Regions from separate parts of the Thiosocius teredinicola genome, predicted to be linked through region 4. Evidence: predicted binding sites of a transcription regulator. Region 4 holds the regulator's gene; each other region holds the start of a gene.

Region 1 (5,533 bases), 1.0 Mb from region 4:
CCACGGCATCAATTGGAGGACTTGCGTAGGCGCGTTAGGATCCGGATGCATTTTTTGGCTCAGCAAGTCCGACCATGCGTAGTCGACGCGTTTGATTGGTCCGCAAACCATTCAAGCCTGGATGGCCACGTCGTTCTCCAAGCAAGACCGTGCAAGGACTGCTCTATCAAGGTTGCTTTGGAATTAGCGTGAAAACTTTCTTGTATGGCACAGCAATACTCCTGGCCGCTTTCTTGGCAGCGGGCGTGCTTTTTTACGTTTGGCTGTTTTATCTGGCCGTGCCGGATCGATACGAAGTCGCCGCCGAGATCGAACGCGCCGAACCCGAACTCGACGTAATCGACATCACCTTGCGACATCGTCCCCGGGGACGCCCCGGCGATCCGCTGCGGAGTTACCTGACCAGCTTCACCGGCACCACAACACTGCGTGAAGACATGATCAGGTCGGCGCGGACGGATGTCGAAATCAGCGAACTGTGCGGCCATAGCGTTTCGCGCAGCGGTCACCGGCCTTCGATTTATCGGGTCTCGGTGCCTGCAGGAACACGCCTGCGGATCACAGGGGACGTCAACGTACGCTACCGCGACGGCGGCTGGGATTGGGGATCGATGGGCGTTTCTCGCACGGATGTCGATAGCGGCGAACTCGTTCTCGGACAGACGCGAAGCTGGGCCGACGATCAAGATAGCGTGCTGGTAGCCGGCGATCCGGACTTCACTGCGTTCTGCGAGAAGTCCGCCGGCTAGTCGATTGGTCTTGCAAACCTTGGCACGCAGCGGTGCCTTCAAGGCCCCACGTTTGGTGCAGCAACGGCCGCAGTCACCCGGTGCGCATTCTCCCGCTGCGTGAAGTAGCAAGACGCCGATCGGCAGTCAAAAGCGCTGCAAGCAGCAACTCGGATCAGAGACACTCGCACACCCAGCATTTTGTTCCTATTCTCGTGACTGGGCTATCTAAAGAAGATCCCCGGGTTGCCGCTGCCTGTTGATGGCAGATGGGCCCGACGCGGCCCCACTTCGACACCAGCCAGGGATAAAGGCCGCGATGCAACAATCCATGTCATGACCGGGCAGGCAGCATTCTCTTCCTCGGATGAACGCAGCCGCGTCTTGTGCAAAGAACACACGGACCTGCTGTTCGCGCACCTGAAGAGTGCCTTGGTAGCCAATATCCTGGTTGCAGGCGTCACTGCCGCTGCACTGGGTCTGAATCAAGGTCATACCGGCATCTGGCTGTCGAGCCACGTGTTGCTCACGGTGTTTCGCCTGGTGCTGGCGCAACAATACCACCGTGCCCAACCGGGTCCGGATAACCTTCGGCCCTGGCTGACCACCTATGCTGTAGCCGCCGTTCTCACCGGACTGACATGGGGATTGCTGCCATTCACGCAACCGAACATCCATGAAAGCAACAGCGGCTTGTTCATGGGCGTTGTACTGGCCGGCGTGTCCGCCGGCGCCTTCGGTTCGATGTCGGCAATCAGGCTGATGTATGCCGTTTATGCGGCAACCCTGTTGGGTACCTTTGCGTGCTGGTCTGCGTTCTTTGCGTCACCCACGCAGCCCGAGATTTCCGTGTTGTCGCTCGTCTTCTTCGCAACGCTGATGGTTGCTGCGAAACGCTACAACGCCCAGCTGGTCAAGGCCTTCGACCTCGGTCATCGCAATCAGGATCTGCTCGACAAACTGCGGAGCGACCACGCTGAACTACGAACAGCGCAAAACATGATATTGCGCGAACAGCAAGTGGCTTCACACGTCATGGAGAGCATCATCGATCCGCACGTCTGTGCCCAAAGTGGGGTTCGCCACTATCAACGATCTCTGCAGAATTTTGTCGGTGATGTGGTGCTCCTGGACAAAGTCGGTGACAGGTGTGTTCGAATCTTGCTGGGAGATGCGACGGGACACGGACTGTCGGCGGCGCTTGCCGCGATCCCGGTCGCCCAAACGTTCAGCACGATGAACCAAAAGAATCTGCCGCTTTCCTCTCTTCTCGACGAGCTGAACCGCAATCTCCACCGCCTGCTGCCGACCGGCATGTTCATGGCGGCAGCAGTGATCGAGATCAGTGCCCTTGATGGTGAGCGGTGTCGCGCGCGCATCTGGAACGGCGGTCTGGAAAATCTGCTGATCGTTGGTGGCTCCGGCGAAGTGGTGGAACTGCCATCGGACAACCTGGCACTCGGCATCCTCGCTCCCAAAGACTGTTCGACGCGGTTCGTCGATTTGACACTGGAAGCCGACGACCGCGTGTATGTCTACACCGACGGAATCACCGAGGCAGTGGACGCCACCGGCATTCCCTTTGGGCGTGCCCGACTCGCCAACGCAGCGCGACTAGCGCGACACGATGCGAATTCATTTGATGAGGTGATGTCCATCTTCAACAATTTCATCAGCGACACGCCGATCGGTGATGACATCACGCTCCTCGAGATTCATGCCGGTCAGTTGGCTAAAAACCTGGGCATAGATCCCGCCCTCGCAACGACGAACGGAACCAAAGCCACTGCGCGCGACGCAAACGGATGACATGCCGGCAAACGCCATTCCGTATCGCGTTGCGAGCACGGTTCGCCTCGCAAGCGAAGCGCCGAGAACAAATCGCTATCGACGGGAGAACATCCCTGCGCAGCGGTTGACCTTGTTGATCTCGCGCTCAATTACCGAGCCATTGGTCCACGTGTAATCCCCGTCTTCGACGTCGCTACCCAGCAACCAACCGATACGAAAGAAATGCCCGCCGAGCTACAACGGTTTGTGCTGCTCTCGAGTAGCGCGAAACGCGAGTGCAATGTCATCGTGGCGCACCTGTATTCGGTCCAGCTGCCATCCCCAGCGAAGGACTTTCTACATCAGCGTTCGAAAAGCAAAGATTGATTGACGCATGTCAGTGAGCCCAATTTAGACTTAGGCTAAAAATAACCTCACTCCAAGCCTGGGAAGTCACTCGCGGATTGCGAGCGGCATGCCGCACGAACAAGCCGCACATCCAAAGCCGTGTTGTTTGTAGGCCGGAGGATACACTTCTGACACTCGAGGGATAACCATGAAACCTTTGAAGCGCGCTATAGCGGGCGTCCTGGTCGGTGCCGCGACCTTTGGCACCGGCGCTACCATGGCCGAAGAACCGATTACCCCTATTCGTCCGGCGCAGGAAATCAACCTCGCCCAAGCCGAGCTGGGGAAGAAACTGTATTTCGACCCACGATTGTCGAAGTCCGGCTTTATCTCGTGCAACTCTTGCCACAACCTGAGCATGGGCGGCACCGACAACCTCAAGACCTCGATCGGCGACCACTGGCAGCAGGGTCCCATCAACGCACCGACGGTGCTCAACTCCAGCCTCAACGTCGCGCAGTTTTGGGACGGTCGTGCGGCCGACCTCAAAGCGCAGGCCGGCGGACCGATCGCCAACCCTGGTGAAATGGCATTCACCCACACCCTGGCTGTCGACCTGCTCAAATCCATCCCGGGCTACGTCAAGGAGTTCAAGCTGGTGTTCGGTAGTGATGACATCGACATCGACATGATCACCGACGCCATTGCCGAGTTCGAGAAGACTCTGGTCACCCCGAACTCTCCCTTCGACCAGTGGCTGCTGGGCGATGAGGACGCGCTGACCGCAGACGAAAAGACCGGCTACAAGTTGTTCAAGGACAGTGGCTGCACCGCTTGCCACAACGGCTCTGCCGCGGGTGGCAACACGTTCCAGAAAATGGGTATCGTCGAGCCCTACGTGAGCACCAGCAAAGCTGAAGGCTTGGTGGCTGTGACTGGCAAAGATGCAGACCGCTTCAAGTTCAAGGTGCCAACCTTGCGTAACGTTGAAATGACCTACCCTTATTTCCACGATGGCGAAGCCGAGACCCTGACCGAAGCGGTCGACATCATGGGCCGCTTGCAGCTCGGTAAGAAATTCACCGACGAAGAGAATGCGCAGATCGTGGCATTTCTCAAGTCTATGACGGGTGATCAGCCGAACTTCGCGCTGCCGATTTTGCCGCCGTCTTCCGAGAAGACCCCGCTGCCGAATCCCTGGGCGAAGTAAGCTACGACCAAGTCAGAGCAAGGGCCGGTGAAAACCGGCCCTTTTTTTATTTGCCTTCCGAGTCACCCGTCGGAGGTGGATTACTCGCGTAAAATTCAGCCAGCGCCAACAGCTCCTTGTCGGAGAGCTTTTCCAATCGTTCCTGCATGATGGGTGGCCTCGGCAGATCTTTCGACGACTCCCTGTAATCGATCATCTGGTAGTAGAGGTAGCCCTTCGCCTGCCCGGCGATCGGTGGCGTATCCCGGTCCTGAAAATGGCCGTTCTGCTCGTGACACTTCTCGCAATATTCTTCGTGCAGCAGCTTTCCTTGTTGTGCCAGCTCCTCGTCGAACTCGCCCTGCACGCCGGCCCAAGGCTTGCTGCCGTAGTGCAACGCCATCATCTGCAGCTGACTGCTTTTATAACCCTTGGCGATCCGCCCCATGACGGTTGAAGGACGACGGTCTTTCCTGAAGTCCTGCATGGAGGCATAGAAGTATTGGAAGTTCAGACCTTGAATGGTCGGAATGTGTGTCGACTGGTTGACCCCATCGGTGCCATGACAACCGGCACACGATGAATAGAGAGAGTCAGAATACACAGTACCGGGAAGCAACAAACTCACATTCAACAGGAAACAGAAAGCCTGTTTGCGGCTCTTTCCGAACGACATCATTCCCCCTGTCTGGACTGAACAAATCGGGTTGGCGACTGCCAAATCTAAGAATACCGCTATTGCCCCTTTTGATTAAGCGAACGCAGAGCTGCGGCGCAAGATTCTTCTAAATCTTCCCAAACAAAATAACGGACCCTTGTGGGGTCCGTCTTATGTGCCTGCCAACCAAGCAAAGTTTTGGTAAGCGCGAGTGGTCTCGAACCATCGCCACCCACCATGTCAAGGTGACGCCGGTTACCCACCAACCTCGTATTAAAGCGAACAGCAAGACATTGCTGTCTCACTGCGACTCAAAGTACGCCACCGTGACTCAATAACCTACGTGACTTTTTCCCAAAAAACGTTCCCCGCGCATGGCCGTGCCAACCGCTACCGCGTGCCTATTATTCTCCTCCCCCCTCCCCTTTCTCACTTTGCCATACTCGGCCGAGGAGTTGCGAAAGAGGCGGCTGTGAGCACACACGAAGACAATAGACTCGTCAAACACTTCAACGAGTTCATCGACCGGCTTGATCGATTCGGCGCGGGCGGTGCGGTGGAAGCTGCATTATTCAGTGGTCACGAAATGTTGAGGCGAGCCGTCGATCCATAGCTGCTCTGCCTCAATGTCAGCATAGCGTTCGCAGCTTCGCATCATGTGCTTCACTTGCGAGGCTTCGACTCCGACGGCGCCAACTTTTCCATCATTCGAACGAGGTCGGGTAAAGTCCGAACATTCATCTTGCTCATGATGTTATGCCGGTGCACCTTGATTGTCGTTTCAGAAATACCAAGCTCTGCGGCAACCTGCTTGTTAAGGTAGCCTTGCACTATATACGC
Region 2 (5,533 bases), 870 kb from region 4:
GCGCAAGGTCGAGTACCCGGCGCAGACCGTGCTCGTCGGCGAAGAGGTCAGTGCGATCCAGCTGGCGGAGGTGCCGCACGATCGTTTGGTCGGCGTGGTCTGTGCCGCCGGTTCGAGTTCCTCGCACGTCGCGATTCTGGCGCGTGCGATGGGGCTGCCGGCCGTCATGGGCGTCAGCAACCTGCCGGTCGCGCGCGTCGAGCGCCGCGAGCTGATCGTCGATGGTTACCGCGGGCGGGTCTATATCTCGCCGCCGCAATCGGTGCGCCAGGAGTACGAGCGCCTTGCCGAAGAGGAGCGGGCACTGACCGCCGAGGCCGAGGCGTTGCGCGGTCTGCCGGCCGAATCGACCGACGGCGTTGCGTTTCCCCTGCACTTGAACACCGGCCTGGTCAACGAGACCAACAACATCGGCAACGATGATTTTGCCGGTATCGGCCTGTACCGCACCGAGCTGCCGTTCATGGTCCGTGACCGTTTCCCGGCCGAATCGGTGCAGGTCATGAATTATCGCCGGGTGCTGGAAACCTTCGCCCCCCGGCCAGTGATTCTGCGCACGCTCGATATCGGCGGCGACAAGCCGCTGCCGTATTTCCCGGTCGAAGAACAGAACCCGTTCCTCGGCTGGCGCGGCGTGCGCATCTCGCTGGCGCATCCAGAGATCTTTCTGACCCAGGTGCGCGCGATGCTGCGTGCCGCGGTCGACCTCGACAATCTGCAGATCATGCTGCCGATGATCAGCGGCGTGGCCGAGGTCGATGAACTGAAGATGTTGATCACGCGTGCCCACGACGAGTTGCTCGAAGAAGGCTACAAGGTCTCGATGCCGAAGATCGGCGTCATGATCGAGGTGCCGTCGGCGGTGTACATGATCGAGGAACTGGCGCGTCGGGTCGACTTCGTGTCGGTCGGCACCAACGATCTGACGCAGTACCTGCTCGCCGTCGACCGCAACAACTCGCGGGTGGCCGAGCTGTATGACGATCTGCATCCGGCAGTGTTGCGCGCGCTCGAACAGGTGGTGCGCGGCGCGCGGGTGTTCAACCGGCCGGTGGGAATCTGCGGCGAGCTGGCCGGCAACCCGATGGCAACCATCCTGTTGATGGGCCTGGGCGTCGACAGCCTCAGCATGAGTGCCGGTAGCCTGATGAAGGTGAAGTGGGTGGTGCGCAGTATCAGTGTGTCGCGTGCACGGCAGCTGCTGCATGCCGCACTGCGCATGGAAGACGCGATGCAGGTGCGCCGATTCATGGAAGGCGCGCTCGACGATATGGGTCTTGGTGGCCTGTTCCGCCCGGGTCGGTGAGTTCCGGCGAGAGCGTGCTTGCGTTCGGCACTGGATTTGTCGCTTTTTGATACCCGTCAACCGCAGCGGGCATGTTGTGGCGCACAATGATTCTTTAGATGACGAACCTGGGGGAAAGGGATAATGGGAGATTCGGTAGTCAACGTTGACAGTGCCAACGACGAAAATAAGGAGAAGGTCGAGAACCCGCAGGTTTTCGACGGCGACCTCAGCAAGCTCGATAAGACCGCGCGCCGCGAGCTGTTTCGCAAGAACATCTACCCGTACAGCACCAAGCTCGGCCGCAAAGACTACGAGGCCTTCAAATACGAGCTGCAGATCGAGCTGTTGAAGCTGCAGAACTGGGTGCGCGATACGGGCGAGCGCGTACTGATCCTGTTCGAAGGCCGCGATGCGGCGGGTAAGGGCGGCACCATCAAACGCATCATGGAGCACCTCAATCCTCGTGGTGCACGCATCGTGGCATTGGAGAAACCGTCGCCGCGTGAAGCCGGTCAATGGTATTTCCAACGCTATATTCAGCATCTGCCGAGTGCCGGTGAGATCGTGTTGTTCGACCGCTCCTGGTACAACCGGGCGGGCGTTGAGCGTGTCATGGGTTTCTGTTCGTCCTCGGAATACCTCGAGTTCCTGCGTCAGACGCCGGAGCTCGAACGTATGTTGGCGCGCAGCGGCATACGTCTGTTCAAGCTGTGGTTCTCGGTCAGCCGCGGCGAGCAGCTGCGCCGCTTCAAATCCCGTGAACACGACCCGTTGAAACAGTGGAAGCTGAGCCCGATCGACTTGGCATCGCTCGACAAGTGGGACGACTACACCAAGGCCAAAGAGGCGATGTTCTTCCACACCGATACGGCCGACGCTCCCTGGACCGTGATCAAGTCGGATGACAAGAAGCGCGCGCGCATCAATGCCATTCGTCACTTGTTGAACAGCATTCCGTACGACAACAAGGATGAAAAGATCGCGTGTCCGCCGGATCCGCTGATCGTCGGTACCGCTTCGGACATCTACGAAGACGGCGAACATACCCAGTTGAGTTAATCAGCGTTCATAAGCAGGAAGGGCTAAGAACATGAGCGAACACTACGAACGGCATGCCGTGCAGGTCAGTAATGCCTTTATGGACCTGCTCGATGAGAATGCCAAGGCGGCGATCACGGAAGAGCACCGCAATGAACTGGCGATGCTGGTCGAGGCCGCGATCAGTACCGCAGTGCTGGAGGAGATGGAGCGGGCGGCCGACGAGGTGGCAGCGCTGTCAAAGCGCTTGCGTCAACACGCAGAACACTACGACAAGGCGTGATCTCGGCTCGGCCGGTTGGGTGAGGCGCACGCTTCACCCAACCGCGTTGAGTGCACCGCACTTCAAACATCGACAGGCTGGTCAATAATAGACCCATGGCCGTCGTTTCCTTCGAAATCAGAAGTTTCTACATTCAGCCGGTTATCTGGCACTGCGAGGTGCGATGATCGGGCGTTTCGTCCTGCCCGTTATCCTGGCCGGCCTGGCGTATGGCTTCTGGCGCAGCGATGTATTCGGCGATATCGCTGCCGGCGTCGCCATCTTCCTGTTCGGCATGTTGTGTATGGAGGAAGGCTTCCGCGCCTTCTCCGGCGGTGCGCTCGAGCGCGTATTGCGCGTCAGCACCGACAAGACGTGGAAGAGCCTGCTGTTCGGCATCGTGACCACGACCATTATGCAGTCGTCGTCGCTAGTGTCGGTGATCACCATCAGCTTCATCAGTGCCGGTCTGCTGGGCCTGGCCGAGGGCATCGGCATCATCTTCGGTGCCAATCTCGGCACGACCACCGGCGCCTGGATCGTCGCCGGCTTCGGCCTCAAGGTGAACCTGTCGACCTATGCCATGCCGATGCTGGTGTTTGGCGTGGTGTTCATCCTGCAAAAGCCGCGTGCACTCAAAGGCATCGGCTGGATTCTGGCCGGGCTGGGTTTCCTGTTCCTTGGCATCCATTACATGAAGGTCGGTTTCGAGGGTTTTGCCGACCAGCTCGATCTGACCCGGTACGCCATACCGGGCATCAAAGGGCTGTTGTTGTTCACGCTGTTCGGCATGCTGGCGACTGTCGTCATGCAGTCGAGCCATGCCACCCTGGTGCTGATCATCACTGCGCTGGGGGCCGGGCAAATCACCTATGAAAATGCCCTGGCGCTGGCGATCGGCGCCAATGTCGGCACGACGATTACGGCCGTGCTGGGGGCGCTGAGTTCACCGATCGACGGCAAGCGGCTCGCGGGCGCGCATCTCATCTTCAATATCGGTACCGGTGTCATCGCGTTGGCCTCGATCAGCTACCTCGTGCTCGCGGTGGACGCGATTAGCGGTGCGGTCGGGATACCGAGTGACGATTACACGCTCAAGCTGGCCGTGTTTCATACCCTGTTCAACGGCATTGGCGTCTTGGTCTTCACGCCGTTGATCCGCGCGCTGGAACGGATGTTGACCCGGTTCTTGCGTGGTCCACGGGTCGAGCGCGACATGCCCAGGTACCTCAGCGAGGCCGCGTTGGCGTTTCCGGACGTGGCTTTGCCGGCGCTGCGCCGCGAGACCCAACACCTGTTCAACAACGCGTTCTCGATCATCGCCCATGGCGTTAACCTGCGCCGCGCCGATATCAGTTCAGACAAAGATCTCATGGCGTTGCTCGACGAGCCCGGAGAGCACATCGAGATCGACATCGACAAGCAATACGAGCTGATGATCAAAGACATCTACGGTGCCAACGTACTGTTCTACACCCGTGCATCGGCGAACATGGACGATGAAAAGTCCCGCAAGATGCAGGGGCTGTGGCAGGCCAATCTCGACATCGTGGCCGCGATCAAGGCGACCAAGCACCTGCGCAAGAACGTCGAACGTTACACCGGCGCGCCGAACCGCTACATTCGGCGGGAATACAACCGCTTCCGTGCGCGGATCGGTGAATTGCTGCGCGAACTGGCGGTGCTGCGTGCGGCCGATGATGAGGCTGTCGCATTACTGTCACTTGATGCGATTAAGGTAGACATTGCGGACAACTATCGCTTCAGTCACCAGATCGTCGACGGATTGATCCGGGACGGCGCCATCACCGCCCAGATGGCCACTTCCCTGATGAATGACAGTCTCTACGTGAACGAAATCATGGCGCGTCTGCTGAGCATGGCGAAAGGTTTATTGGCGTCGTCTCCGTCCATGGACGAAGTGACCCCCGACCTCTCGCTGACCCCGGAAGAAGTCGAACAGATGGTCGATCAGCACCGGCGCGAGGCCCCAACCGTCGAGCGTCAGGAGCGATCGCAATGAAAACCATGAAGCTTGTTGCAAAGATTCAAAGGCTGTTGAAGCGCCCTCCTGAGGAGATGCGCCTTAAAAAGCTGCGTAAGACGATCAAGTCTCTCAAGGACAAGCAGGAAGAACTCGAGGACAAGCTCAAGCGCACGCGCGGCAAGCACGCCCGCGAGAAGCTCAAGCGCAAGATCGATGTACTTTACGCCCAGCGCTGCAAGGGTGCCGAGGTGTACCGCGGGCTGAAGAAACAGACCGAGGCACAGCAGTCCTGACGTCGCTCAACCGGGGTCATTGTGCAGCAGCTCGCTGCGCTTGAGCAGTGGAGGTACCAGCGGTGCCTGCACAAACAGGCTGAAGATCACCACGCCGAACGCGATTGATTGTACGGTCCACCAGTAGGGCAGGCTGACCGGCAAAGACAGACACAGCGCTAGCACCACGGCGCCGCGCAGACTGCCCACGACCAACACTTGCTGGTAACCGCGCGGTACATCGTCTATCCACGGCAAACGGTTGATCAGCGGCGCGGTGCCGAACACACCGGTCGCGCGCGAAATCAGTACGGCGACGATTCCGATCAGCATGGCGAGCCAGCGTTGCTCAAACATGGCGAAGGTGACCGTTACGCCCATCAGTAGAAAGACCAGTGCCTCGGCGACGTAGACGTTGAATGCCCAGAAGTTGTCGACGAAGCTGCCGCGTTCGTCCTGAAAGTCGTTGTGGATCACGCGCCCCATGATCAGGCCGGTAATCAATACCGCCATGACGCCGGAGACCTGCAGGATCTCATTGGCTACCAGGAATGCGGCATAGGCCGAGATCAGGCTGACCAAGGCCTGTTGAATCGAGTCCTCGAACAGCCGCGAAACCAGCAGAAAAGCCAGGCCTACCAGCAGGCCGATAAAGATACCGCCGAAAAACACGACGGCGAACGATG
Region 3 (5,533 bases), 1.6 Mb from region 4:
ATGCGGTGAATACACTGAGCTCCAGCCAACCCAGCGTCAGCCAGACGACGCGTACGAACGTGCGAAACATGCCGAGATGTCCGGGCCTTTGTCGAAGGTTCTGTGCAGAGTTTAGCGCGCGTGTGAGGCGATCAAGCCGTGCATATAGTTGGCTGTACGCACGCCGAGCAACATGCGCGATACCACGCCGTTCTCGATCAGTATCAAAGTAGGTGTTGCGCGGATTCCCATCTCACGCGACAAGGCAGGATCGTCGGTAACGTCAAACTTGAAAACGGGAGCGCCGGTCTCGGCGAGGATGTCGACCTCTTTCGACATCGGGCGGCAGGGACCGCAGTGCGGTGCATAACAGTAGACCAGGGCTTTGCCGTTGACTGCGGCGAGTTCGGGAAAGCGTTTGAACAACGGGTCGGCAGCCAATCCCTCCGACGCGCGTGTCGCCACGTACATGTAAACAAGGTACAGGCCCCAGGTAATCGCAAGTCCGATGAATGCATATGCCAGGAGGTTCAAGGTCGGCACTTTCCTCTCTTAGATGGCCGAATGGCCTTCTGCAAAGCGTAGACCCTGAATACACCGCCGGGAATAGGTAAAACGCCGCAATTAGCGTCGTCTGAGTGCATCCGTATATGCTGAAATTGCCGAGTTGCCGGCGCTCAATGGCGGCATTGTATCGGGCGCGCGAACGCCGTTCGGGGCACTCAGCGTCGCCGCCGGGTTTCGAGGCGTTTGTGTTTGAGTTCTTTCAGATTGCGCAAGCCGATCAGCAGTGCCCAGGCGCCCAATGTGAACAGCGCGACGGGGATGTAGCTGCTGATGGTGCTGTCTAGCGAGGCGGCCAAGGCGTCGCCTGCCATCGCCGCGGATGAGGTCAACAAGAGGCTTATTTGTGTTTTGTTCGGCATCCTTCTGTCACGCCAGTCGTTAGATCGTTAAGTTGTGTAAATTAATGCAAATACTTTGCCCTTCTTGATTTTCTACTCAAAAACAAGCACCTGGCGTCGTTCAGGGGTTTCATTCCGGGTCAGCTGTAAAGACGGCTGACAACCAACGAATGCGTTGTGCGCGTTGGTGAACGTAAATCAGGTTTTGCGCGCGGCCGCCGTTATTGGATGGAGGGGGCAAACCGGGAGGTGCGCAGTGGCAGAGCTTGAACAATGGGGGGTACCGTTGGCCGTCGCCGGCATGCTGGTGGCGACACTGTTCATGGCGGCTGTCGTTACGCGTTACCAGGCCCATCTGGCGACGGTTCGGCTGGCGGTGCGGCGCATCGAGGTCGGTGTGCAAACGCTGTTGGCGATCTTCGACGACCTGCAGACCGTGTCGTTGTCACGTGAACTTCGAGTGACCTTGCGCAGCGATGTGCTTGCCCGTTACCAAAAGATCAAGAAACTGCACAAACGCTACCTGGGTATTGCCGAGCGCATCGCCGAAGCCGAGACGGCACTGAATGCCGAAGGCGCCGCGCCCGGTGGCGTCGGGCCGATTGAAGACGAGCAGGCATTCCGCAAAATGCTGCGTGCGCTCGACAGGCTGATCGAGATCGTCAGCTACGGTGAAACCGTTCAACCGATACCCGCCGATGTGCGTGGCATCTTCAAACGCGAACTGGGTGAACGTCGCGCCGAAGTGGTGTCGCGTTTCTACATGGTCGAGGCGAAACGCTACGAGAACAATGGCAATTACGTGCGTGCGCGTATGCACCTGAGCAACCTGATGCAACTGCTGCGTCGCACCGGGCCTTCGACGGATTTCGTACGCGAACTGTACAACGAGGCGGATGCGGCGCTCGGTATCCTGAATCGCCACGACAGCGTTGACGTCGACGCGACGGACGAGGGTGGCGAACCCAACGCCTCTGTTGCCTGACGCGGGCTACCGCTGTGTATCCGGCTGTTGTTCGCTCGGCTTTTGAATCGTTTTGAGGTCGTCGATATTCGCGCAAAAACCCAGGCCGGGTTCGGAAGACGGTGCTGGCGCCTGCAACACCTCGTCGCATTCGTTCTTGGCATCGCACGTGTCGCATTTGCGCATGTGGTTTTTAATATCGACCGCTTTTTGTTCGTGCAGATAGCGCGCTTCGTCGATGCCGAGATAACGCAACATGCGCGAAAGCCTGAGCTGGTCGAGGTCTTTCGCCAGCTGCCGGCGGAACCAATGGCCGGTGCGCAGGTTGCTTCCGATCGCCATCGGCAGGCGTATCGCGACGTAGATTATCGCCAGTACCAGCGGTACGGCGATGAGCAGGCTCATCGTGTCCACGGCTCACTCTCCCCCTTTGAGTGCTCGGCAGATTGTTGAACCTGTCAGCGCCTCAAACCTTGATCTCGATCAGTATCGGCAAGATCACGTGGCGTCACAGGTCGAACAGATCATCGGCTGCCGCGCGCAGGGCATCGGGGTCGGCCGCCGGTTGGTGGGCATCACTGCTGGGCTCGAAGTAGTCGCAGAAATTGGCCCGGTCCTTGTCTTTTACCGGTTCCGCGATGGGTTCTTCGCAGTCGTTGGCCCTGCCTGGCGCGAAGAACCGGCAATTGCGACAGACGTGCGTCTGCTTGCGGCACTGCGGGCACTCGCCCTCTCGCTGGTAAAGGCTGGTTTCCAGGTGGTTGCCGCACGACCAGCAAGTACCTTCGGCATTCGGTGACACGGCCATTCCCCACGGTTCTAATTCGATCGTCAGGCTTAAGATTCTGGCATGTTTGACCGATAACCGTGAGTACAATTCCGATAAGAGATCCGGCTGCGTCGTGAAAGACCCGCTCGAGATAAACATTGCTGGCCGCGTGATGATGCTGCTGACGCGCCTTGGTATGAGCAACACGCGTTGTCTCGACGTGTGCACCAAGGCCGTATCCGCGGTCGTCCATCAGCGCATGCGCACGGATGCCAACGTGAACTTCGGCAATGTCGGTCCGTTGATCGCCGAACAGCTCGGCATGTTGGAGGCTGCGCTCAAGGCGCGGTCCGGCACATGCGGCGGGGCATCCGCAGCACCGGCCGCCGCAGCAGCGGAGCAGGCTGGGGATGCCGTTACGCCGGCAGCGCAAGACGCGGTGCAGGCCGAAGCAGAGCCGGTCTTCTACGATGACATGACCGAGCAGCCTGCCGCCGAGGAAAAGCCGGCCGAAGCACCGGCCAAAAAAGCCAAGCCGCCGGCACGCCATACCCCGCAGCCGATGAGCATGGAAGACAAGCTCAAAGAAGAACGTGAGCCGACGCAGAAGCTGCTGGCCGAAGACTGCGTGTCGGCCGGCCTGATCGATCCCGACCAGGCCAAGAAGCTGATCCTGAGTATGACGGGCAAGACCAGCCAGGATGCCGAGACCGACATCGTCGAGCACCTGCGAGGCGTGTTGCAGGAGCAGGTCAAGAAACTGATCCGCAAGGCGAAGAACGGCGGGCCCTGGGCGTCGCCGCATTCGCAGGAGCAGCTGCGCAAAGACATTCATAGCGCCAAGACGGTGCGCAGTGTGTTGACGATGCGCCGCCAGGTCATCAAGGAACTCCAGCAGTGGGAGAAGGAACACGGCCGTGGCGGTATCCTCGGCCTGTTCAGCGGACGTCGCAAAACCGCCGGTCGTTAACCGGCTTGATCCGACGTCTGCATTGACCGGCGCGGCGTCGCGGGGCAATCTCCAATCATCGCAAACATTCGAGCCTGAGCGCTGACGTTGCCGAATCGGCCTGACGGCGTCGCTGCGGCCAGCTACACCCTATGAAAGAGTTCGTCCTGCATTCGCAACTGGCGGCCGATTGCGCATTGGTCGGTGACCTGCCTCTGAGCCGTGTCCTGTTGCTCAACGATGGCCGCTATCCCTGGGTGGTGCTCGTTCCCCGCCGTGCAGACATCCGCGAGATCTACCAATTGAACCCGGACGACCGGCAGCAGCTGCTTGCTGAATCGTGCCTGGCCGGTGAGGTATTGATGCGCAGCTTCGATGGCGAAAAACTCAATATCGGTGCGCTCGGCAACATGGTGCCGCAACTCCATGTACATCACATCGTGCGCCGGCATGACGATCCTGCATGGCCCGGGCCGGTCTGGGGACATTCGCCGGCCGTCGCCTATCAACCACAACAACTGCATGAACGCCTCACGTTGCTGCGCGGGGCCCTTGGCACGGTGGATATCGCCTAACCGGCATGCTCGCTTGGCGATGAGATCTCGGTCGGCAAGGGGAGGGCGGTCTCGCCACGGATCAGGCGTTCCTTCTGAACCCTGCTGAGTTTCTTTACCTGGTATTCGACGCGCTGCGCCTCACCCCGGTCGCCTACGGCCTGGGAAAAGACCAATTGCAGCGGACCGCGTCCGCGCAGGCGGCGAGCGCCGCGGTTGTTCTGGTGGGCGTCGAAGCGACGCTGCACGTCTGTGCTGATGCCGGTATACAGCGAGCCGTCGGCGCACCGGACGAGGTACAGATGCCACATCGTGGTTGTTCGACGTATCGTGGTGAATGCAATCGCAATACTAGGGCAACCAGTGCTCGGATTCGAGTACCGTGAACTGTTTCAGGTAGTCGTAGGCATTGGCCGAGAACTCGAGATAGTAGCCGTCGATGCGTGCGCCGCGCCGCAGTGGATGCATCCGTTCCAGGCGGATGCCTTCGGCAGCGAGCGCTCTGCCGATCAGGTCTATCGCGGTCAACGAGCGGGTTTCGCGTGTTCCCATAGCGGTGCGTGAGCGAAAGCGCGAGCCGTTGTGATCGGGTCCGTGGCGGACCTTCGACACGAAGATGGTCTTGCCTTGCGGTCCGGCCGCGAGTTTCAGACGGTAGTTGCCGACCGCGATCGGTCGTGTGGCGCCCTGCCAGTTGGAGCAGTCGAAGGCCAGCTTGAACGGAAACTCACAGGTGATGCGATCGCGCGCATGGATGTTGCTGCTCAGCGCCTCCATCTTTGCCGATACCGGCATCGACACTGCGAACAGTGACAGGATGAGAGCGACGTGGCGAACGCGTGTTCTGAGTGTCCGGGCAGAGGTGTGCATGTCCAGGCCTTTGCGTCTCCAGCGAAAACTTGCGTCGAATACCGGGGTCTCGATCAGGCCGTGTTCGTATTGACGTCCAGGTAGCCGCGCTGGATAGCGGTCTCCAACGCCCTGGCGCCATTCACCAGTTCGTCGTACTCGAGGCGTAAACGCGCCAGTTGTTTGAGCTGGTCGGTGCTTGCCTGGCCGTCTTCTGCATCGTTGCCGAGGGCGATCAATGCCTTGAGGTAGCGCGCCCGGGCGTTCGCCACCAAGCACAAGACAGGGCGCAGATCGTCGAGCGTCAGCTCGGGGATCTCGGGGTTGATCACCTCGCGATTGATCGAACGCATGGTGCGTTCGAGCTCCATCAGCAGGCGTTTACTGTCGTCCGACATGCAGTCAGCTCCACGCGGCGGGATAGGCCATATCCCCTTTTATCGGCAGCAGTCGGTGTCGGCTTGAGAGATTAATTCAGGTCAGGGCCTGTTCGAGGTCGGCCAATGTCGCAGGCAGGGCGACCACGGTATCCAGTTTGAACAGTGCTTTGAGCTTGTCGATGTG
Region 4 (5,533 bases):
CTGATAACCAGGATTACCAGGATCGCCAGCAGGCCGACGTTCTTTTCAACGACTTCATGTGACATTTTCGGTACTCCTTTCTTATCAGTGGGCTGCCGGTGCCGGAATGGCATCGTCAGCGTCGGCTACACGGCCCTGCGAGGCCGTTTTCCAGACGTTGTAGGCCATCAACAGCATGCCGCCGAGGAACATGGCCCCGCCGAGCAGACGGACGTAGTAGAACGGATAGGTACGTTCCACCGATTCGATGAAGGAGTAGGTCAGGGTGCCGTCGGCGTTAACTGCACGCCACATCAGGCCTTGCATGACACCGGCGATCCACATGGCAGCGATGTACAGCACAACGCCGATGGTGGCCGTCCAGAAGTGCAACTCGACCAGCTTCATGCTCGCCATCTCAACCCGACCGAACATACGTGGGATCAGGTAGTACAGCGAACCGATCGATACCATCGCAACCCAACCCAACGCACCCGAGTGCACGTGGCCCACGGTCCAGTCGGTGTAGTGCGACAGCGCGTTGACGGTCTTGATCGACATCATCGGACCTTCGAAGGTCGACATGCCGTAGAACGACAGCGAAACGATCAGGAATTTCAGGATCGGGTCGGTGCGCAGCTTATGCCAGGCGCCCGACAGGGTCATGATGCCGTTGATCATGCCGCCCCAGGACGGTGCCAGCAGGATCAGCGAGAAGATCATACCGACCGACTGTGCCCAGTCGGGCAGTGCGGTGTAGTGCAGGTGGTGCGGACCGGCCCACATGTAGGTCGAGATCAGTGCCCAGAAGTGGACGACTGACAGACGGTACGAGTAGACGGGGCGACCGGCCTGCTTCGGTACGAAGTAGTACATCATGCCGAGGAACGCAGTGGTCAGGAAGAAGCCCACGGCGTTGTGGCCGTACCACCACTGGACCATCGCATCGATGGCACCGGGGTAGAAGCTGTAGCCCTTGGTCAGGGTGGCCGGGATGAACGCGCTGTTGACGATGTGCAGTACCGCAATCGTCAGGATGAAAGCACCGTAGAACCAGTTGGCTACGTAGATGTGCTTGACCTTACGTGTGGCGACCGTGCCGAAGAATACGATCGCGTAGATCACCCAGATGACGGCGATCAGCAGGTCGATCGGCCATTCGAGTTCGGCGTATTCCTTACCGCTGGTGATACCCAGGGGCAGCGTAATGGCAGCCAGTACGATGATCAGGTTCCAACCCCAGAAGGTGATGGAGGCCAGCGGACCACCGAACAGCCGGGTCTGACAGGTGCGTTGCACCACGTAGTACGACGTGGCGAACAAGGCCGAACCGCCGAAGGCAAATATGACAGCGTTCGTATGCAACGGACGCAGGCGGCCGTAGCTGAGGAACGAAATACCATCGGTGAGTGTCGGAAAGGCCAGCTGAGCCGCGACGATAACGCCGACGAGCATCCCGACGATGCCCCAGATAACCGTCATCACCGCAAACTGGCGCACGACCTTGTAGTTGTAGGTGGTCTGTGACTCCATTACGCGTCTCCCAAGTGAAAAAACCATCGGTTGGTTTCAACACGGAACCAACCGATCTGGGGCGCACACTAATTGTTAATAAGGAGTCGCTACTTTGATGTGGGTCAACTGGGTGTCGCAGACCCACATCGCAATGATTTTTGTCGCTTTCAAATTGAGCTAGATCAATTTGATGGTCTTGCGCGATGACGCTCGCAATGGGTTTGATGCGTAACCATGGAACGCAGTCGTTCCAGATCGAGGATCTGCACGTGTTTGCGCTCGACCTTGAGGATCTTCTCCTCCTGGAAGCGGGTAAACAGCCGGCTCACCGTTTCCAGCGCCAGGCCGAGATAACTGCCGATCTCCTGGCGTGACATGCTGAGGAAGAAATCCGACGCCGAGAAACCACGTCGATGAAAGCGGTCGGACAGGCTCAGCAGGAACGAGGCAACCCGCTCTTCAGCCGTGCTGCGTCCGAGCAGCGTCATCATCTCTGCGTCCTGGCTGATCTCTTTGCTCAGCAGACGGAACATCTGGTGCTGCAGGCTGGGGATGTTGGAGGCCAGGTCTTCAAGCCGCTCGAAGGGCAGCTCGCAGATTGCGGTGGTTTCGAGTGCACGCGCGCTACAGCCGTGCAGATTTTCCTGGATCGCATCCATGCCCAGCACCTCGCCGGGCAGATGGAAGCCGACGACCTGTTCATCGCCGTCATTGGTCTGCGTATAGGTTTTGACCGCCCCCGTCTTGACAACGTACAGATTGCGGAACGGTTCGCCCGAGCGGAAGAGGTGATCGCCGCGTTGCAGCGGTCGATTACGTTTGACGATCGCATCCAGACGATCGACATCCTCCGGTCTCAGGCCCATGGGGAGGCACAGCATGGAGAGGCTGCAATCACGACAAGCAACCTTGATTTTATCGAGTGAAATGACGTTCTTCTCAGCCAAGGTGAATGCCTTTGTTGGTTCCCTGAGGGTTGATCGGAAACTGCACTGTGATTGTGCGAATTTTTTTGACCTTGATCAATAACCTTAGTTAGGTAGAAAGAGACGCGCAAAAAAAACCCGTCCACGACGGGACGGGCTTTGGTGCTCGAGCGAGAAGCTTATTCGCTCGCGGCCGGTGCTGCGGGGGCCGCAGGCGGTGCTACCGGAGCACCCCAGCCGGGGCCGTAACCGCCGCCCCATGGGCCGTAACCGCCGTAACCGGGGCCGTAACCGTAGCCGCCCCAGCCGGGGGCGCTGTAGTTGTAACCGCGGCCATAGCCGTCACCGTAGCCGTAGCCACTGCCGTAGCCACGCATATTGGTGTTGCCGCGGCCGCTCATATTCATGCTGAAATCACCGGCGCCGGCGGCATCGCCCGAGCCCCAGCCGTCGCCCCAGCCCGAGGTGTTGCCGTAGCCGTAACCGCGGTTGTAGTTGTTGTCCCAGTTGTTGCCGCCCCACGGGCCACCGCCGCCCCAGGGGCCGCCACCCCACCAGGCGCTAGCCGATGACATGGTTAATGCAGCTGCGCCGGCGACGAGCGCAGCGCTAAGTGCTTTTGCGAACTTCCGCATTTCGTTAACTCCTTGAGTGAGCTTTTGTGTGAGTGAGGTGAGCCTCCCTGCGTCGACGGGACTCATGGCACTGCCGGGGAGATGAGTCGTCGGCACGGAGTCGGGATCGTTCCTTCCCGAGCAAGACTGAATATAGACCAATGCATTGGCTGCCACTAGCGCCAAAACCGGCGAATTGCCGCTAAAACGTTGGAATATAAGGGCAAATTGACACTGCCTCTGATCCTGATCAAGTTCCCAGAAGTTAAACCCGGTCGCGATTTGTGATTGAGTGCAGAGGGGCTCTCTGGTACCGTTTAAGCCCGTCCGTTGCAACCTCCTTTTTGAGCCCTCCGGCCCATGGCTAAATGCATTTTTATTACGGGCGGCGTTGTGTCGTCCCTAGGCAAAGGTATTGCCTCTGCTTCGCTTGGCGCTTTGCTCGAAGCGCGTGGCCTCAAGGTCACGATGATCAAGCTGGATCCCTATATCAACGTCGACCCGGGCACGATGAGCCCGTTTCAACACGGTGAGGTATTCGTCACTGACGACGGTGCCGAAACCGACCTCGATCTGGGGCACTACGAGCGTTACATCCGTACCACGATGGGACGCAACAACAACTTCACGACCGGCCAGATCTACGAGAACGTGATCCGCAAGGAGCGCCGTGGCGATTACCTCGGCGGTACCGTGCAGGTCATTCCGCACATCACCAACGAGATCAAGGAAAGCGTGCGCCGCGGTTCGGCCGATGCCGACGTTGCGCTGGTCGAGATCGGCGGTACCGTGGGTGACATCGAATCGCTGCCGTTTCTCGAGGCCATCCGTCAGATGGGCGTCGAGATGGGGCGCGAGAACGCCTTGTTCATGCACCTCACGCTGGTGCCGTACATCGCGGCCTCGGGTGAGATCAAGACCAAGCCGACGCAGCACTCGGTCAAGGAACTGCGTTCGATCGGTATCCAGCCGGATGTGCTGGTGTGCCGCGGCGACCGTCCCGTGCCCGACGGTGAGCGCCGCAAGATCGCGCTGTTCACCAACGTGCCTGAGCGCGCCGTCATCTCGGCAGTCGACGCCGACAGCATCTACCGCATCCCGTTGCTGTTGCATGCGCAAGGCCTGGACGAGATCGTCGTCGATCAACTGCGCCTCGATGTGCCGCCGGCCGATCTGAGCGAATGGCAGGCGGTCGTCGATGGCCTGGATCATTCGAAAGGCGAAGTCGATATCGCGATGGTCGGCAAGTACGTCGATCTGACCGAATCGTACAAGTCGCTCAACGAAGCGCTGATCCATGCCGGCATCAAGACCGGCCACAAGGTCAATATCCACTATATCGATTCCGAGGCCCTGCAAAGCGACGGCATCGGTACGCTGAAGGATATGGACGCGATCCTGGTGCCGGGCGGCTTTGGCGAGCGAGGCGTGGAAGGCAAGATCGCCGCGGCGCAGTATGCGCGTGAAAACCGCATCCCTTATCTGGGCATCTGCCTGGGGATGCAGGTCGCTGTCATCGAATTTGCACGTCATGTTGCCAAACTCGAAGGTGCGCACAGCACCGAGTTCGATCCGGCGTCGCCTTATCCGGTGATCGCGCTGATCACTGAATGGCTGAACGCCGACGGCTCGATTGAGCAACGCGCGGCGGATGCCGATCTCGGCGGCACGATGCGACTGGGTGCGCAGCAGTGCAAACTGGCCAAAGGCACTATTACGCGCAAGCTGTACGGCAAAGACATCATCAGCGAGCGTCATCGGCATCGTTACGAGTTCAACAACGGCTACCGTCAGGATCTCGAGGACAGCGGCATGAAAGTGGCGGGTACATCGATCGACGGACGACTGGTCGAGATGATCGAGATTCCGTCACATCCGTGGTTCGTCGCCTGCCAGTTCCACCCGGAGTTCACGTCGACACCGCGCTACGGCCATCCGCTGTTTCAGGGGTTCGTCGAGGCAGCCGCTACCCATCGCAATAAAAACGTCGAAGAGGCAGTTTCAGCATGAATCTATGCGGTTTCGAGGTCGGCCTCGATCATCCGTTCTTTCTGATCGCGGGTACCTGTGTCATCGAGAGCGAGGCATCGGCGCTGTCGGTTGCTGAAACGCTCAAGGGCATCACCAGCGAACTGGGTATTCCCTTCATCTACAAATCGTCTTTCGACAAGGCCAACCGTTCGTCGCACAGCAGCCCGCGCGGTCCTGGTCTCGAAGAAGGCCTGCGCATCCTCGAACGCGTCAAGACCGAACTGAACGTGCCGGTGTTGACCGACGTGCATGAGGACACGCCGATGGACGAGGTGGCCTCGGTCGTCGACGTATTGCAAACGCCGGCATTTCTGTGTCGCCAGACCAACTTCATTCAGAGCGTCGCCAAGGCGGGCAAGCCGGTCAATATCAAAAAGGGCCAGTTCCTCGCGCCGTGGGACATGAACAACGTCGTCGACAAGGCCAAGGCCACCGGCAACGAACAGATCATGGTGTGCGAGCGCGGTG

The links. The regulator FNR, encoded in region 4, switches genes on or off when oxygen is low (the NO sensors DNR and NnrR bind a similar motif). The targets are predictions, from matches to a motif close to TTGATNTANATCAA.
Region 1: a site for FNR is predicted at 2,886-2,899, ahead of B1781_RS09060 (cytochrome-c peroxidase). Genes of this name have one in related genera too.
Region 2: a site for FNR is predicted at 1,353-1,366, ahead of ppk2 (polyphosphate kinase 2). Genes of this name have one in related genera too.
Region 3: a site for FNR is predicted at 2,322-2,335, ahead of B1781_RS06285 (DUF6455 family protein). Genes of this name have one in related genera too.

What each region holds. Positions count from the first base shown of each region.
Region 1 is NZ_CP019936.1:1,874,486-1,880,018, reverse strand. Features, by position in the region: gene B1781_RS09070 (hypothetical protein) at 150-749, shown strand; gene B1781_RS09065 (PP2C family protein-serine/threonine phosphatase) at 975-2,537, shown strand; gene B1781_RS09060 (cytochrome-c peroxidase) at 3,055-4,056, shown strand; gene B1781_RS09055 (c-type cytochrome) at 4,103-4,756, opposite strand; gene B1781_RS09050 (response regulator transcription factor) at 5,357-5,533, opposite strand, start outside.
Region 2 is NZ_CP019936.1:3,782,951-3,788,483, reverse strand. Features, by position in the region: gene ptsP (phosphoenolpyruvate--protein phosphotransferase) at 1-1,306, shown strand, start outside; gene ppk2 (polyphosphate kinase 2) at 1,430-2,347, shown strand; gene B1781_RS17945 (hypothetical protein) at 2,379-2,609, shown strand; gene B1781_RS17940 (Na/Pi cotransporter family protein) at 2,773-4,611, shown strand; gene B1781_RS17935 (hypothetical protein) at 4,608-4,868, shown strand; gene B1781_RS17930 (cation:proton antiporter) at 4,875-5,533, opposite strand, start outside.
Region 3 is NZ_CP019936.1:1,276,662-1,282,194, forward strand. Features, by position in the region: gene B1781_RS06270 (lysophospholipid acyltransferase family protein) at 1-70, opposite strand, end outside; gene B1781_RS06275 (thioredoxin family protein) at 112-513, opposite strand; gene B1781_RS23130 (hypothetical protein) at 702-878, opposite strand; gene B1781_RS06280 (hypothetical protein) at 1,141-1,869, shown strand; gene B1781_RS06285 (DUF6455 family protein) at 1,876-2,253, opposite strand; gene B1781_RS06290 (hypothetical protein) at 2,357-2,650, opposite strand; gene B1781_RS06295 (hypothetical protein) at 2,751-3,587, shown strand; gene B1781_RS06300 (HIT domain-containing protein) at 3,719-4,141, shown strand; gene B1781_RS06305 (GIY-YIG nuclease family protein) at 4,138-4,431, opposite strand; gene B1781_RS06310 (hypothetical protein) at 4,472-4,915, opposite strand; gene B1781_RS06315 (hypothetical protein) at 5,044-5,367, opposite strand; gene B1781_RS06320 (hypothetical protein) at 5,444-5,533, opposite strand, start outside.
Region 4 is NZ_CP019936.1:2,917,947-2,923,479, reverse strand. Features, by position in the region: gene ccoO (cytochrome-c oxidase, cbb3-type subunit II) at 1-65, opposite strand, end outside; gene ccoN (cytochrome-c oxidase, cbb3-type subunit I) at 85-1,512, opposite strand; gene fnr (fumarate/nitrate reduction transcriptional regulator Fnr) at 1,677-2,441, opposite strand; gene B1781_RS13930 (sulfur globule protein CV1) at 2,600-2,995, opposite strand; gene B1781_RS13925 (CTP synthase) at 3,395-5,044, shown strand; gene kdsA (3-deoxy-8-phosphooctulonate synthase) at 5,041-5,533, shown strand, end outside.